DNA from 2 places in the Serratia sp. TSO36 genome. Region 2 is predicted to be linked to the other one. Evidence: predicted binding sites of a transcription regulator. Region 2 holds the regulator's gene; the other holds the start of a gene.
The links. Region 2 encodes Fur, which represses iron uptake genes when iron is present. Its sites were predicted from a motif close to ATAATAATGAGAACNACTATCAA; they were not measured.
Positions count from the first base shown of each region.

Region 1 (7,399 bases), on a different contig from region 2:
GTAGCCCGGCAGGCTCTGCGACAGCAGGCCGAGATCGGTCAGACCCTGAATGTTGGAGTGGCCGCGCAGCGCGTTGACGCCGCCGCCCGCCATGCCCATGTTGCCGAGCAGCAGCTGGATCATCGCCATGGTGCGGATGTTCTGCGCGCCGACCGAGTGCTGAGTCCAGCCCAGGGCGTACAGGAACGAAGCGGTTTTATCCGCGACGCAGGTTTCGGCGATGTATTCGCACACCTTGAGGAAATCGTCCTTCGGCGTGCCGCAGATGTTGGTCACCACGTCAGGCGTGTAGCGGCTCACGTGCTGTTTCAGCATGTTCCACACGCAGCGCGGATCCTGCAGCGTGACGTCGCGCTTGGCGAAGCCGTTCTCGTCGAACTGGTAGTTCCAGGTGGTTTTGTCGTACTTGCGGTTTTCCGCGTCGTAGCCGCTGAACAAGCCGTCTTCGAAGGCAAAATCTTCCCGCACCAGCAGGCTGGCGTTGGTGTAGGCCTCGACGTACTCGCGGTTAAACTTGTTGTTGGTCATCAGATACAGCAACACGCCCGACAGGAAAGCGATGTCGGTCCCGGAGCGGATCGGCGTGTAGAAGTCCGCCACCGATGCGGTTCGGGTAAAGCGCGGATCGATCACGATCAGCTTGGCATTGTTGTGTATTTTGGCTTCCATCGCCCAGCGGAACCCCACCGGATGCGCTTCCGCCGCATTACCGCCCATGACGATAATCAAATTCGCGTTCTTGATATCAACCCAGTGGTTGGTCATCGCACCGCGACCAAATGTTGGAGCAAGACTTGCTACCGTTGGTCCGTGTCAGACACGCGCCTGGTTGTCTACGGCAAGCATGCCGAGAGCGCGACTAAATTTTTGCGACAGAAAACCGGTTTCGTTGCTGGCGGCCGAGGCGCACAGCATGCCGGTGGTCAGCCAACGGTTGACGGTAACGCCCTGATCGTTGGTTTTGATGAAGTTGGCGTCGCGGTCTTCTTTCACCAGCTTGGCGATGCGGGTAAAGGCGTCGTCCCAGCTGATGCGTTGCCATTTGTCCGATCCTGGCGCCCGGTATTCCGGGTACTTGAGGCGGCTTTCGCTGTGGATGAAGTCAACCAGGCCGGCGCCTTTCGGGCAAAGCGCGCCGCGGTTTACCGGATGATCCGGATCCCCTTCGATATGGAAAATGCTTTCTTTGGCGTTTTTGGCGCCATCACCAAGGCTGTACATCAACAGCCCACAGCCGACGGAACAATACGTACAGGTATTACGGGTCTCGCGGGCGCGCAGCAGTTTGTACTGCCGGGTTTCCGCCAACGCCACTTCGGGGGCAAAGCCCAGCGCGGCCACCGTCGTTCCTGCCATACCGCCAGCGCAGATCTTAAAGAACTGCCTTCTGCTGACCTGCATGGGGGTCTCCTTTACTCTCGATTGTCACATTGTTCAAAAGCGCCTGCCCGCTAGCGCGGCAAACGCGAATGTCACTGTTGTTATGCTTGCTACGAACGCCGGCCATATTACCACAGCGTGCTTGTGGTTGTTACACACTCGTGCTCATTCAGTGAACGCTTTGGCACATTTCGATACATTTCGGCGTTGGCGCTCCCTACAGTATAGAGAGTAACCCGCGCGCCGGGGCGACGGCTTCACGCAGCCATCCGCCCCTTCTTCTATCAGTAGGTTAGCGCAGCGATTTGATCGTTAACCACACAGTTCACAGGGCATTGATAATCATTTTCAATATCATTTAATTAACTATAATGATCCGACTGCTTACGCGGTGCTCACGCTTTGCGCCGCCCATACACCACTGGAGATGATGATTATGAGTTATTCACTGCCATCCCTGCCGTACGCTTACGACGCACTGGAACCGCATTTCGACAAGCAGACGATGGAAATCCATCACACCAAACACCATCAGACCTACGTCAACAACGCCAACACCGTGCTGGAAGCCTACCCTGAGCTGGCCAAATACAGCGTTGAAGAGCTGATCCAGGATCTGGATAAAGTGCCTGCCGACAAACGCACCTTCATGCGCAACAACGCCGGCGGCCACGCCAACCACAGCTTCTTCTGGAAAAACCTGAAAACCGGCACCACGCTGGGCGGCGATCTGAAAGCAGCCATCGAGCGCGATTTCGGCAGCGTTGAGAAATTCCAGGAAGAGTTCGAGAAAGCCGCTGCCACCCGCTTCGGTTCCGGTTGGGCCTGGCTGGTGCTGAAAGACGGCAAACTGGCCGTGGTGTCTACCGCTAACCAGGACAGCCCGCTGATGGGCGAAGCGGTCGCCGGCGCTTCCGGTTTCCCAATCATCGGCCTGGACGTGTGGGAACACGCTTACTACCTGAAATATCAGAACAAACGTCCTGACTACATCAAGGCGTTCTGGAACGTGGTCAACTGGGATGAAGCCGCCGCACGCTTCGCCGCGAAGAAGTAATTCGCCCCCGTTGATGAAGATGCCCGCCACCGGCGGGTATTTTTTTGCCTGAAATCCGCTAAAGTTTGACCACGTCTTGCCGATGATTTGTTCAATTGACGTTCGCCCGGAGAAGGAAAAAACGCTATGGCGGCATTGCAAGCATTGGCAGGAAAGTTCACTCATCTCACCGTAGGTAAAAAGCTCGGTCTCGGCTTCGCACTGTTGCTGCTGTTAGCGGTCATCATCGCCGGCACCGGGGCGCAATATCTGCATATCATCGAATCACGCGCCGATCGCATCGACTTCAGCAACCGGCTGAACGAAGAGATCAACCAGGCCAAATACAACCGCGCCATGTACGGCCAGACCTACCGGCCAGAGTATATTCAGAACAACCGCACCAATATTGAAAACGCCGTCAAACTGATAGACCACGGGCAGGCGCTGGACTGGGACGCCCAAAGCCGCAAGGATCTGCAGCGTCTGGTGACGCTGATCGGGGAATATCAGCAGCAGCAAAAAGAGTTTGAACAGGCGGTCACGGCGAAAGACGCGGTGCGCCAGAGCTGGAACATGTCGGAAGTGCAGGCCAGCCTGAGCCAGGTGGAGCGCCAGCTGACCAACGGCGATCTGCAGTTGGCCTTTATCCAGCTGAACCAGAAGCTGACCCAGGTGCGCTACGGCGCGCGCGGCCTGCTGCTGAGCCTGAACAAGGAAACCGAAGCCCCGCTGATGGCGGCCATCGATGACGCGCGCGACGCGGCCAGTGCCTTGAGCCGCCGGGTCAGCGACGCGCAGCGCCCGCAGCTGCAACCGCTGCTGGCCGCGCTGGACGATTACAAAAACCGCATCGCGGCCTACCTGCCTGCCTATGAGCACGAGCAGCAGATCAGCCGGCGGCTCGGCGAACGCGCGCAGGCGATCGGCATGCTGGTGAACGCCTTTATGCAGGACGAGCTGGCGCAGACCCACAATGATATCAATCTGGCGCAGCTGCAGATGGGCATCACCACGCTGATCGCCATCATCGCCGGGGTGCTTATCGCCTGGCGCATCACCCTGCAGATCACCCGTCCGCTGCACAGCACGCTGGCCATGGCGGAACGCATCGCCGGCGGCGACCTGCGCCAGGCGCAGACCAGCACCCGCCGCGACGAGCTGGGGCAGCTGCTGAACGCGGTGGCGGCGATGAGCCAAAACCTGCGCACCATGATTGAGAAGATCCAGATGGGGGTCAGCCAGGTCTCCACCGCCTCGGCGGAAATTGCCGCCGGCAACACCGACCTCTCCTCACGCACCGAACAGCAGGCGGCGGCGGTCGAGGAAACCGCCGCCAGCATGGAACAACTGACCGCCACGGTGAAACAGAACGCCGACAACGCCCATCACGCCAATCAGCTGGCCACCGATGCCTCGCAGACCGCGCAGCAGGGCGGCAAGCTGGTGGAAAACGTGGTCAGCACCATGCGCGATATTTCCAGCAGTTCGCAGCGTATCGCCGAAATTACCACCCTGATCAACGGCATTGCCTTCCAAACCAATATCCTGGCGCTCAACGCCGCGGTGGAAGCGGCGCGCGCCGGCGAACAGGGCCGCGGCTTCTCGGTGGTCGCCAGCGAAGTGCGCAGCCTGGCGAGCCGCAGCGCCCAGGCGGCCAAGGAGATCGAAGGGCTGATCGCCGAATCGGTCAGCCGGGTGAAAACCGGCACCGAGCTGGTGGAAAGCACCGGCAACACCATGGAACAGATCGTCCGCTCGGTCACCCACGTGCGCGACATCATGGCTGAAATCGCCGCCGCTTCCGATGAGCAGACGCGAGGCATCGCCCAGATTGGCCAGGCGATAGTCGAGATGGACCACACCACCCAGCAGAACGCCGCGCTGGTGGAAGAGTCCGCCGCCGCCGCCGATTCGCTGGAAGAACAGGCCGACATGCTGCTGCAGAGCGTCTCGGTGTTCCGTTTGGCGGAGCAGAACGAACCCGCCGCCGTGAAAGCCGCCGCGCCGAAAGCGCCGGCGGTAAAACCCGCAGCCACCAACGCCGCTGCGGAAGAGAACTGGACCACCTTCTGACGCCCCGCCGCCCGCCCGAGGATTTTCGGGCGGGTTGTTATGTCCCCCCGGCGCAACTCAGGCTATGCTGAGCCTTCGACGCGAGACACGGAGGCGCACATGCATCACCCAGACGTTTACATCGGCAGCATCCAACCCTATGAAGGCGGGCGCCCCAGCGCCATCGCCAAACGCCAGGTGGATGGCGCCATCCGGCTCACGCCGCTCGGCCTGGAAGGCGACGAGCAGGCGGAAAAAAGCTATCACGGCGGGCCGGACCGCGCGCTGTGCCACTACCCGCGCGAGCATTACGCCCACTGGCGCGCGCAGTTTCCGGCGCAGGCCGAGCAATTTTGCGCCCCGGCCTTCGGCGAGAATATCTCCACCGAAGGGCTGACCGAACACAATGTGTTTATGGGAGACATTTTCCGCTGGGGCGAGGCGCTGATCCAGGTCACCCAGCCGCGCTCGCCGTGCTTCAAGCTCAATTATCACTTCGCCATCGAGGACATTTCGGTGCTGATGCAGCAAAGCGGCCGCTGCGGCTGGCTGTATCGGGTGGTGTCGCCGGGCGTGGTCAGCGGCGATCGTCCGCTGGCGCTGGCGGCGCGCAACAGCGATGTGTCGGTGGCCGAAGCCATCGCCATCGCCTGGCATATGCCGTTCGACGTGGAACAGTATCGCCGCCTGTTGGCGGTCGCCGGCCTCTCCGCCAGCTGGAGCAAGACCATGCTCACGCGGCTTGCCGAAGGGCACCTTGAGGACTTCAACCGCCGCCTGCTCGGCCGTTGAAAGCGCGGGCGGAAAAGATGAAAAACGTGCGCCGAATGCCGCGTTAACCCTGTTCTTCCGCCTATACTGTAGCCGCGTGTTTTTCAGCCAGGAGCCAGGTAATGGCCACCCCGACCCATTCGATTCATCACGCCGCCGCCGAGGGCTATCAGGCCAATGCCGATCGCTATATGAAAGGCCGGCCGGATTATCCGCCGGAAATCGCCGCCTGGCTGCGCGAGACTATCGGCCTGCACGCCGGCATGACGGTCATCGATCTCGGCGCCGGCACCGGCAAGTTCACCCCGCGCCTGCTGGAAACCGGCGCTCAGGCGATCGCCGTCGAACCGGTGCCGCAAATGCTGGAAAAACTGTCGGCGGCGCTGCCGCAGGTGAAGACGCTGGCGGGCACCGCCGAGGCGATCCCGTTGCCGGACGAGTCGGTCGATGCGGTAGTGTGCGCCCAATCCTTCCACTGGTTCGCCACGCCGCAGGCGCTGGCGGAGATCCGGCGCATTCTCAAACCCGGCGGCAAACTCGGTCTGGTGTGGAACATGCGCGATGCGCGCGTCGGCTGGGTGCGTAAACTGAATCAGATCGTCGATCGCCACGAAGGCGATGCGCCGCGTTTCTATACCGGCGAATGGCGCAAGCTCTTCCCGTTCAAAGGCTTTGAACCGCTGCAGGAGCAGGTCTTTATGTTGAGCCACCGCGGCGCGGTGGAGGACGTGATCTACAACCGGGTGCGTTCAACCAGCTTTATCGCCGCGCTGCCGCAGCCGCAACAGGAGCAGGTTATCGATCAATTGCGCCAGCTGGTGGCGGAAGAAGAGGAGCTACGGGGCCAGGACACGGTCACCGTGCCCTATCAGACCAAGGCGTATTTCACCACCAAGGTCTGACGCCCGGGGGTTCAGAACGCTTTCTTGGCGTAACCGGTGACCGCTTTCAGGCCCATCTCGCGGCCCAGCGCGGTCATCGGATGCACCACGATCAGCCCGCGCGCGCTTTTCTTCAGCGCGCCCATGTCGGCCTGCTCTTTCTTGGTGATTTCGCGGCTGAACGGCAGCTTGCTCAGCTTCTGCGCTTCGGCGCTCAGCTTCTCGCCGCGCACGTTTTTCAGGCGCTCGATCTCCGTCGCCAGCTTCTCTTTCTCTTTGGTGTGCTGCGCAATCAACTCAGGGTTGCCCTGTTGGATCACGGTGGCGTCTTTGTGGTTCAAGGCGTCCAGCAGGTCGCTCAGGCGCTTGATCTCTGCTTTTTCTTTCTCTTTCATGTTCTCTGGCCCGTTGTGCCCAAAATGGCACGCTAATCAATGATACCGGCATTGTAGCAAAAGGCGCGCGCCGTTACCCGTCCTGCGCAATGCCGGGCGGCAGGCCGCTCATCTCGCAGGCTCTGGCGCCGAGCCGGGCCAACGCCTGGGTGTAGCGCGCGTTGAACGGGTAGCAACAGGAGAGCCGCAGCGCGTTGCGGTAGCGCCCGCTGGGGGAATACAGGGTGCCCGGCGTCAAACAGATCTGCTCTTCCAGCAGTTGGTGGAACAGCGCTACGCTGTCCACGTTGGGGGGGAACTCAACCCAAAACACGAAGCCGCCCGCCGGCTGCGTGGCCAGCGTGCCGCGCGGGAAATGCCGGGCGATCAGCGCCCGCGCCTCGTCTACCTGCGCCGCATAGCGCTTGCGCAGGTTGCGCAAATGGTGATCGTAGCCGCCGCTCTCCAGGAAGGTCGCCAGCGTTTCCGACAGCAGCTGCGACTCGGACATCGACGACACCGCCTTCAGCTTGCGCAACGCCTCGTGAAAGCGGCCGCCGCAGATCCAGCCGACGCGAAAATCCGGCGCCAGCGTTTTGGTGAAGCTGGAGCAAAACAGCACCCAGCCGTCACGATCGAACGCCTTCACCGCCGGTGACAGCGCGCCGCCGAACTGGATCTCGGCATACAGCCCGTCTTCAATCAACGGCACCTGATGATCGTTCATCAGCCGCGCCAGCCGCTTTTTCGCCGCCAGCGGCATGGTGCAACCCAGCGGGTTTTGCACCGTCGGCATGGCGATCACCGCATTCAGCCGCTTCTCGTTCAGCAGCAGCTCCAGCGCGTCCAGCGACAGCCCCAGCTGCGGATCGGTGGGGATTTCCAGCGCTTTCAGCCCCAGG
Region 1 is NZ_JBJZOU010000002.1:88,068-95,466, reverse strand. It holds gene fdnG (formate dehydrogenase-N subunit alpha) at 1-1,401, opposite strand, end outside; gene sodA (superoxide dismutase [Mn]) at 1,817-2,437, shown strand; gene ACK3CV_RS00745 (methyl-accepting chemotaxis protein) at 2,564-4,492, shown strand; gene yiiM (6-hydroxyaminopurine reductase) at 4,592-5,263, shown strand; gene ACK3CV_RS00735 (class I SAM-dependent methyltransferase) at 5,365-6,144, shown strand; gene ACK3CV_RS00730 (YibL family ribosome-associated protein) at 6,156-6,518, opposite strand; gene ACK3CV_RS00725 (aminotransferase-like domain-containing protein) at 6,592-7,399, opposite strand, start outside.
Region 1: a site for Fur is predicted at 1,716-1,738, ahead of sodA (superoxide dismutase [Mn]). Genes of this name have one in related genera too.

Region 2 (7,399 bases):
CGTCGGCGGCCAGCGCTGCCACGATCTGAGCGAAACCACCTGCCTGCTGCCGCAGTACGGCCAGGGGCCGGACGTCTACGGCGGCTTCTTCAGCCGTCAGGACTATATCGACATCATCAAATACGCCCAGGCGCGCCAGATTGAAGTGATCCCGGAGATCGACATGCCGGCGCACGCCCGCGCCGCGGTGGTCTCGATGGAAGCGCGCTATAAAAAGCTGCATGCCGCCGGGAAAGAGCAGGAGGCCAACGAATTCCGCCTGGTGGATCCGACCGATACCTCCAACACCACCTCCGTGCAGTTCTTTAACCGCCAGAGCTACCTGAACCCGTGCCTGGACTCTTCCCAGCGCTTTGTCGACAAGGTGATCGGCGAGATCGCCCAGATGCATAAAGAAGCCGGCCAGCCGATCAAGACCTGGCACTTCGGCGGCGACGAAGCGAAAAACATTCGCCTGGGCGCCGGCTACACCGACAAGGCGAAACCGGAACCGGGCAAAGGCATCATCGATCAGAGCAACGAAGACAAGCCGTGGGCCAAGTCGCAGGTGTGCCAGACGATGATCAAAGAAGGCAAGGTGGCCGACATGGAGCACCTGCCGAGCTACTTCGGCCAAGAGGTCAGCAAGCTGGTGAAGGCGCACGGCATCGACAGAATGCAGGCCTGGCAGGACGGCCTGAAAGACGCCGAGAGCGCGAAGGCGTTCGCCACCTCGCGCGTGGGCGTCAACTTCTGGGATACCCTGTACTGGGGCGGTTTCGATAGCGTCAACGACTGGGCCAACAAAGGGTATGAAGTGGTGGTTTCCAACCCGGACTACGTCTATATGGACTTCCCTTATGAGGTGAACCCGGACGAGCGAGGTTACTACTGGGGCACCCGCTTCAGCGACGAGCGCAAGGTGTTCAGCTTCGCGCCGGACAACATGCCGCAGAACGCGGAAACCTCGGTCGACCGCGACGGCAACCCCTTCAGCGCCAAGAGCGACAAGCCGTGGCCGGGCGCCTACGGGCTGTCCGCTCAGCTGTGGAGCGAAACCCAGCGCACCGATCCGCAGATGGAATACATGATCTTCCCACGCGCGCTGTCGGTGGCGGAACGCGCCTGGTACCGCGCCGGTTGGGAGCAGGACTATCGCGCCGGCCGCGAATACAAAGGCGGGGAAACCCACTTTGTCGATACCAAGGCGCTGGAGAAAGACTGGCTGCGCTTCGCCAATATTCTGGGCCAGCGTGAACTGGCCAAGCTGGACAAAGGCGGCGTCGCTTACCGTCTGCCGGTGCCGGGCGCGCGCGTAGCGGGCGGCAAGCTGGAGGCGAATATCGCGCTGCCGGGATTGGGCATCGAGTATTCCACCGACGGCGGCAAGCAGTGGCAGCGCTATGACGCCAAGGCCAAACCGGCGGTTTCCGGTGACGTTCAGGTGCGTTCGGTCAGCCCGGACGGTAAACGCTACAGCCGTGCCGAGAAGGTTTAAGCCCAGTGCAACGGCCTGCTGCCCCGGCGGCAGGCCGTATAACGAAGGGGGAATGCATCTGCCTTCGCGCGTGTCGGCGCGGGGCGGACGTTGAAGTGAGAGTAGTACGTGGAGTCGCAGTGCCGCTGCAATTGTGATATTTCATGACATGATTTTCCCCGGCTTGTCCGGGGATTTTTTTGCCCGTTGCACGGCGGGCATAAAAAAACCGCCTCGGTGTGAGGCGGTTTTTCATAGCCGGTCAGGCTTATTTCTTGTCGTGCAGCGTTTCGTCTTCACGACAGTCACCGGTTTCGCAGTGGCCGTACAGGTACAGGCTGTGGTTGGTGAGCTTGATGCCGTGCTGCTTGGCGATATCACGCTGGCGAACTTCGATGGATTCGTCGCTGAATTCGATCACTTTGCCGCAGTCCAGGCAAATCAGGTGATCGTGGTGATGCTGTTGGGTCAGCTCGAACACGGACTTGCCGCCTTCGAAATTGTGACGTGTCACAATGCCCGCATCGTCAAACTGGTTCAGTACGCGATAAACCGTTGCCAGCCCGATCTCTTCGCCCATATCAATCAGTTTTTTGTACAAATCTTCCGCACTGACGTGATGGCATTCCGGATTTTGCAGTACTTCCAGGATTTTGAGTCGCGGAAGCGTGACTTTTAAGCCGGCCTTCTTCAGTGCGATGTTGTTGTCGGTCATGCGAATTCAGTCCTGTTACTATGCTAATCAAGTTGAGGCGTACTCGCCTGTGGCATCGGTCGGCACAAAGAGTTAATGCGTCTCATTATAGAACCGGTTGTACTAAATAGAAACCGCCGGTTGTTAACAAAGATATAATTGCACTATTGCATGTTTTGCATGCAACGCCTTGATGGATGGGATAAACCGATATCTCAGTCTACCGTGACGGGGTGGGAAGTTACAAATCTGTAGCTTCTATCGCAGCAATCCCTGCTGCCGATGACGGCCCTGTGGGCACACTATGCACTTTACAGGGCCTTTGTTCAACCTTTCGCCAGTGCCGGGGCTTAGCCGACGATATCGGCCAGGCTCAGCTCTTCGACGATCTGTTTGACCCAGGCGTCCACGCGCTCGTTGGTCAGCTCCGGCTGACGATCTTCGTCGATCGCCAGACCGATGAAGTGATTGTCGTCCGCCAGGCCTTTGGAGGCCTCGAAGTGGTAGCCTTTGGTCGGCCAGTGGCCCACGATGGCCGCGCCGCGCGGTTCGATGATGTCGCGGATGGTGCCCATCGCGTCACAGAAGTATTCCGCGTAGTCTTCCTGGTCGCCGCAGCCGAACAGCGCCACCAGTTTGCCGTTGAAGTCGACTTCTTCCAGCGTCGGGAAGAAATCATCCCAGTCACACTGCGCTTCACCGTAGTACCAGGTCGGGATACCCAGCAGCAGGATATCGAACCCTTCCAGGTCTTCTTTGCTGCTTTTAGCGATGTCATGCACTTCAGAGACGTCGTCGCCAAACTGTTTCTGGAGAATTTTCTGGATCATTTTGGCAATGTTTTCGGTATTGCCAGTGTCGCTGCCAAAGAAAATGCCTACAGTAGCCATATCGCGTATAACCTTTAAATTCAAGTAATTGCATTACTCGACGCCGGCACTGCCGCCGCTGACGCCGATTAAAATGATGCCATGGCAAGAGCCTTTCGCCTCCGGGGCGGGCGCCGACAGGCGCAGTCTCTAGCCGGTAAATGCGTATCATGCCAGAAAGTGGCGCCGGGGTTTTATCGCATTTATGCGATGCCGGAGAATGAAGAAAAGCGTGGTCGATCCGGCGTTGTCCTTAACGCCGCGCCGCGCGTGCGGCCGAAGAGATCAATGTTCCGGCTGTTCTTCCGCCAGTTGTGCCAACAGCATCTGCTCGATGAGTTCGCTGCGGCTGATGTTGCGCTGTTCCGCCAGTTTGTTCAGGGCGTCCACCGCATCCGCGTTGATTTTCAGCTCTACGCGCCGCAATCCACGCACTTTATCGCGCCGTAACTGATTGCGCTTATTGATTCTAAGCTGTTCATCGCGGGAGAGCGGGTTGGTTTTCGGGCGCCCCGGACGGCGTTCATCTGCGAACAGATCCAGCGTCGTGCGATCCGTTTGTTCTTTTGCCATAGGTAGCGGTACTGCAAGGGAGTTTGCATCAAAAAGCGCTCGCACGCTTCCGGAGGCATCGGTTAACACACTTCGGGCCAATAAACCCTAACCCAAATTCACCCCCGAACCGGCGTTCGCGAACGCGCTGGCGCGGCGGCAAAATTATAGCGCGCCATATTACCCCAGCAGATGGAGCGGCGACAATGCCTAACTGCGGGCTAAACGCGCTAAGCCGTTATCTTTAGCGCGTTTTTTCGCCAGGAAAGCGTGTTTTTCAGGCTTCGTCGAGGAAACGGTGGATGGCGCGCAGCACCGCTTCCGGTTTTTCGGCGTGCACCCAATGGCCGGTGCCGGCGACGACGTGCGCGCGAGCCTGCGGGAACTGGCGGGCGATGTCCGCACGATAGCTGTCCTGCACATACGGCGACAGGCCGCCGCGAATGAACAGGGTCGGGTGCGGCCAGGCCGGGACTTCCTGCCAGCCGGTGATGTCTTCGTAGCGTGCGATCAGCACCGGCAGGTTGAAGCGCCATTCGCCGTTGTGGAAGGACTTCAGCAGGAACTGGATCACGCCTTCTTCCTGCAGGTAGTCGCGCATCAGCTCGGCGGCCGCCTGGCGCTGGGTGATGCCGGCGGCGCTGACGGCCTTCAGCGCGGCGAAAATCTCGTCGTGGCGGCGGGTCTGGTAATTCACCGGCGCGACGTCGATAACGATCAGCCTGGCGACGCGCTCGGGCGCGATGGCGGTCAGCGCCATCGCCGCTTTGCCGCCCATCGAATGGCCGATGACGATCGCTTTCTCCAGCTGCAGTTCGTCGAGCAGCGCCAGCAGATCCTGCGCCATGGCGGGGTAGTTCATGTCGTCGGCGCGCGGGGAGAGGCCGTGATTGCGTAGATCTACCTTGATCACCGTGTGCTGTTTATGCAGATCGCGCGCCAGCACGCCCAGGTTGTCCAGATTGCCGAACAGCCCGTGGATCAGCAGCACCGGCAGCGCGTCTGACTCGGCGGCCAGCAGTTGATAATGTAATTTCATGGCGAAGTTCATACTGAGAGAGATTCAGATTAGGGTATCATGATTGAATCGCACGATGAATCATGCGGAATTTTCGCGGCGCGGGCTTGGCAGTGCCGGCTATAGGTATTAGTCTGCATTTGCCGTCCGGAGGCACATTGTTGTGTTCGCCCCAGCGCTTTTAACCTTATAATCCCATGGCTTGAATGCAGGATCTGGCTTCAGGTTCTAAGTAGAAAAAACAGTATTGGATAAAGATGAAAACTATTGAAGTCGACGAAGAGCTTTACCGTTATATTGCCAGCCACACGCAACACATCGGTGAAAGCGCGTCCGATATTTTACGCCGCATGTTGAAATTCACCGCCGGGCAGCCGGTGCGCGCGTTGCCTGCCGCCAGTGCCCCGCAGTCCGTCGAGCTGGAAAAAGCGGCGCCGGCGCAGCGTCCGCGCGATCGCGTGCGCGCCATGCGTGAGCTGCTGTTATCGGATGAATACGCCGAGCAGAACAAAGCGGTCAACCGTTTCATGCTGGTGCTGTCCACGCTGTACACCCTCGATGCCGCCGGTTTCGCCGCCGCCACCGAGGCGTTGACCGGCCGTACCCGCACCTATTTCGCCGGCGATCAGCAGACCCTGCTGGCCAACGGCACGCATACCAAGCCGAAGCATGTACCGGGCACCCCTTACTGGGTGATCACCAATACCAATACCGGCCGCAAACGCAGCATGATCGAACACATCATGCAGGCGATGCAGTTCCCGGCGGAACTGATCGAGAAAGTTTGCGGTACCGTCTAATTTAGCGAACAGCCCGTCATGCTGGCCGTGCGCGACGTATTGCCCGGTCACCGACAGGGATGAGGGAGATATGTCGATGGCGAATAATCCACGTGCCGGGCAGCCCGCCCGCCAAAGCGATCTGATCAACGTAGCCCAGCTGACGTCGCAGTACTATGTGCTGCAACCTGAAGCCGGCAATGCCGCACACGCGGTGAAGTTTGGCACCTCCGGCCACCGCGGCAGCGCGCAGCGCCACAGCTTCAACGAAGCGCACATCCTCGCCATCGCTCAGGCGATCGCCGAAGTTCGTCATCAGCAGGGCACCACCGGCCCGTGCTACGTGGGCAAAGATACCCATGCGCTGTCTGAGCCGGCCTTCATTTCCGTGCTGGAAGTGCTGACCGCCAACGGCGTCGATGTGATCGTGCAGGAAAATAACGGTTTCACGCCAACGCCGGCGGTATCGCACGCCATTCTGTGTCACAACCGCCGCGGCGGCGCGCAGGCCGACGGCATCGTCATTACGCCGTCCCACAACCCGCCGGAAGACGGCGGCATCAAATACAATCCGCCGAACGGCGGCCCGGCTGACACCAACCTGACGTCGGTGATCGAGAAGCGCGCCAACGAACTGCTGGCGCAGCAGCTGAAAGGCGTTCAGCGCCAGTCGCTGGACAAGGCCTGGAACAGCGGCCACCTGCACGCCAAAGACCTGGTGCAGCCTTATGTCGAAGGCCTGGTTGAGGTGGTCGACATGCCGGCCATTCAACGCGCCGGCCTGAAGCTGGGCGTGGATCCGCTCGGCGGCTCCGGCATCGCCTATTGGCAGCGCGTGGCGGAACACTACAAGCTGGATCTGACGCTGGTGAACGATTCCATCGATCAGACCTTCCGCTTTATGCACCTGGATCACGACGGCATCATCCGCATGGACTGCTCGTCCGAGTCGGCGATGGCTGGCCTGCTGGCGCTGCGCGACAAATTCGATCTGGCGTTCGCCAACGATCCGGATTACGACCGCCACGGCATTGTCACGCCGAAAGGCCTGATGAACCCGAACCACTATCTGGCGGTAGCCATCAACTACCTGTTCCAACATCGCCCGCAGTGGGGCGCCGATGTCGCAGTCGGTAAAACGCTGGTGTCCAGCGCGATGATCGACCGCGTGGTGGCCGACCTGGGCCGCAAGCTGGTGGAAGTGCCGGTCGGTTTCAAATGGTTTGTGGACGGCCTGTTCGACGGCAGCCTGGGCTTCGGCGGCGAAGAGAGCGCCGGGGCTTCGTTCCTGCGCTTCAACGGCCAGCCGTGGTCGACGGATAAAGACGGCATCATCATGTGCCTGCTGGCGGCTGAAATCACCGCGGTAACCGGTGAGAATCCGCAGCATCACTATGACGATCTGGCCAAGCGTTTCGGTGCGCCGAGCTATAACCGCATCCAGGCGCCGGCAACCCATGCGCAGAAAGCGGCGCTGTCCAAGCTGTCGCCGGAGATGGTCAAGGCCAGTACGCTGGGCGGGGATCCGATCACCGCACGTTTGACCGCGGCACCGGGTAACGGCGCCTCGATCGGCGGGCTGAAAGTGATGACCGACAACGGCTGGTTCGCGGCCCGTCCTTCCGGTACCGAAGAGGCTTACAAGATCTATTGCGAGAGCTTCCTCGGCGCGGAACACCGCGAGAAGATTGAGCATGAAGCGGTCGAAATCGTCAGCGAAGTGCTGGCTTCCGCCAAGTAATCACTTTCCCTGATTGATAAAAAGCGCTGTTTTTACAGCGCTTTTTTTATGTCTTCAATTTAGATATATCTTTTTATCGGTGCGCGCTTGCGAATTTAGATATATCGATCTAGATTAGCGTTATCGACGCTGTTTAGATATATCTAAACAACCTCGTATTGATGTTCACTGTTAAAGCGAGGTATCACCCTATGTTTCATCGATTAGGTTTACACCGGCATCACCATCACCATCATGAATGTGAAGAGGGCCGCCGTCATCGCGGCGGGCGCCATCATTTCGGCGGCGAC
Region 2 is NZ_JBJZOU010000009.1:248,849-256,247, forward strand. It holds gene ACK3CV_RS06500 (beta-N-acetylhexosaminidase) at 1-1,477, shown strand, start outside; gene fur (ferric iron uptake transcriptional regulator) at 1,725-2,171, opposite strand; gene fldA (flavodoxin FldA) at 2,501-3,040, opposite strand; gene ybfE (LexA regulated protein) at 3,305-3,592, opposite strand; gene ybfF (esterase) at 3,849-4,622, opposite strand; gene seqA (replication initiation negative regulator SeqA) at 4,847-5,389, shown strand; gene pgm (phosphoglucomutase (alpha-D-glucose-1,6-bisphosphate-dependent)) at 5,466-7,109, shown strand; gene ACK3CV_RS06535 (PadR family transcriptional regulator) at 7,301-7,399, shown strand, end outside.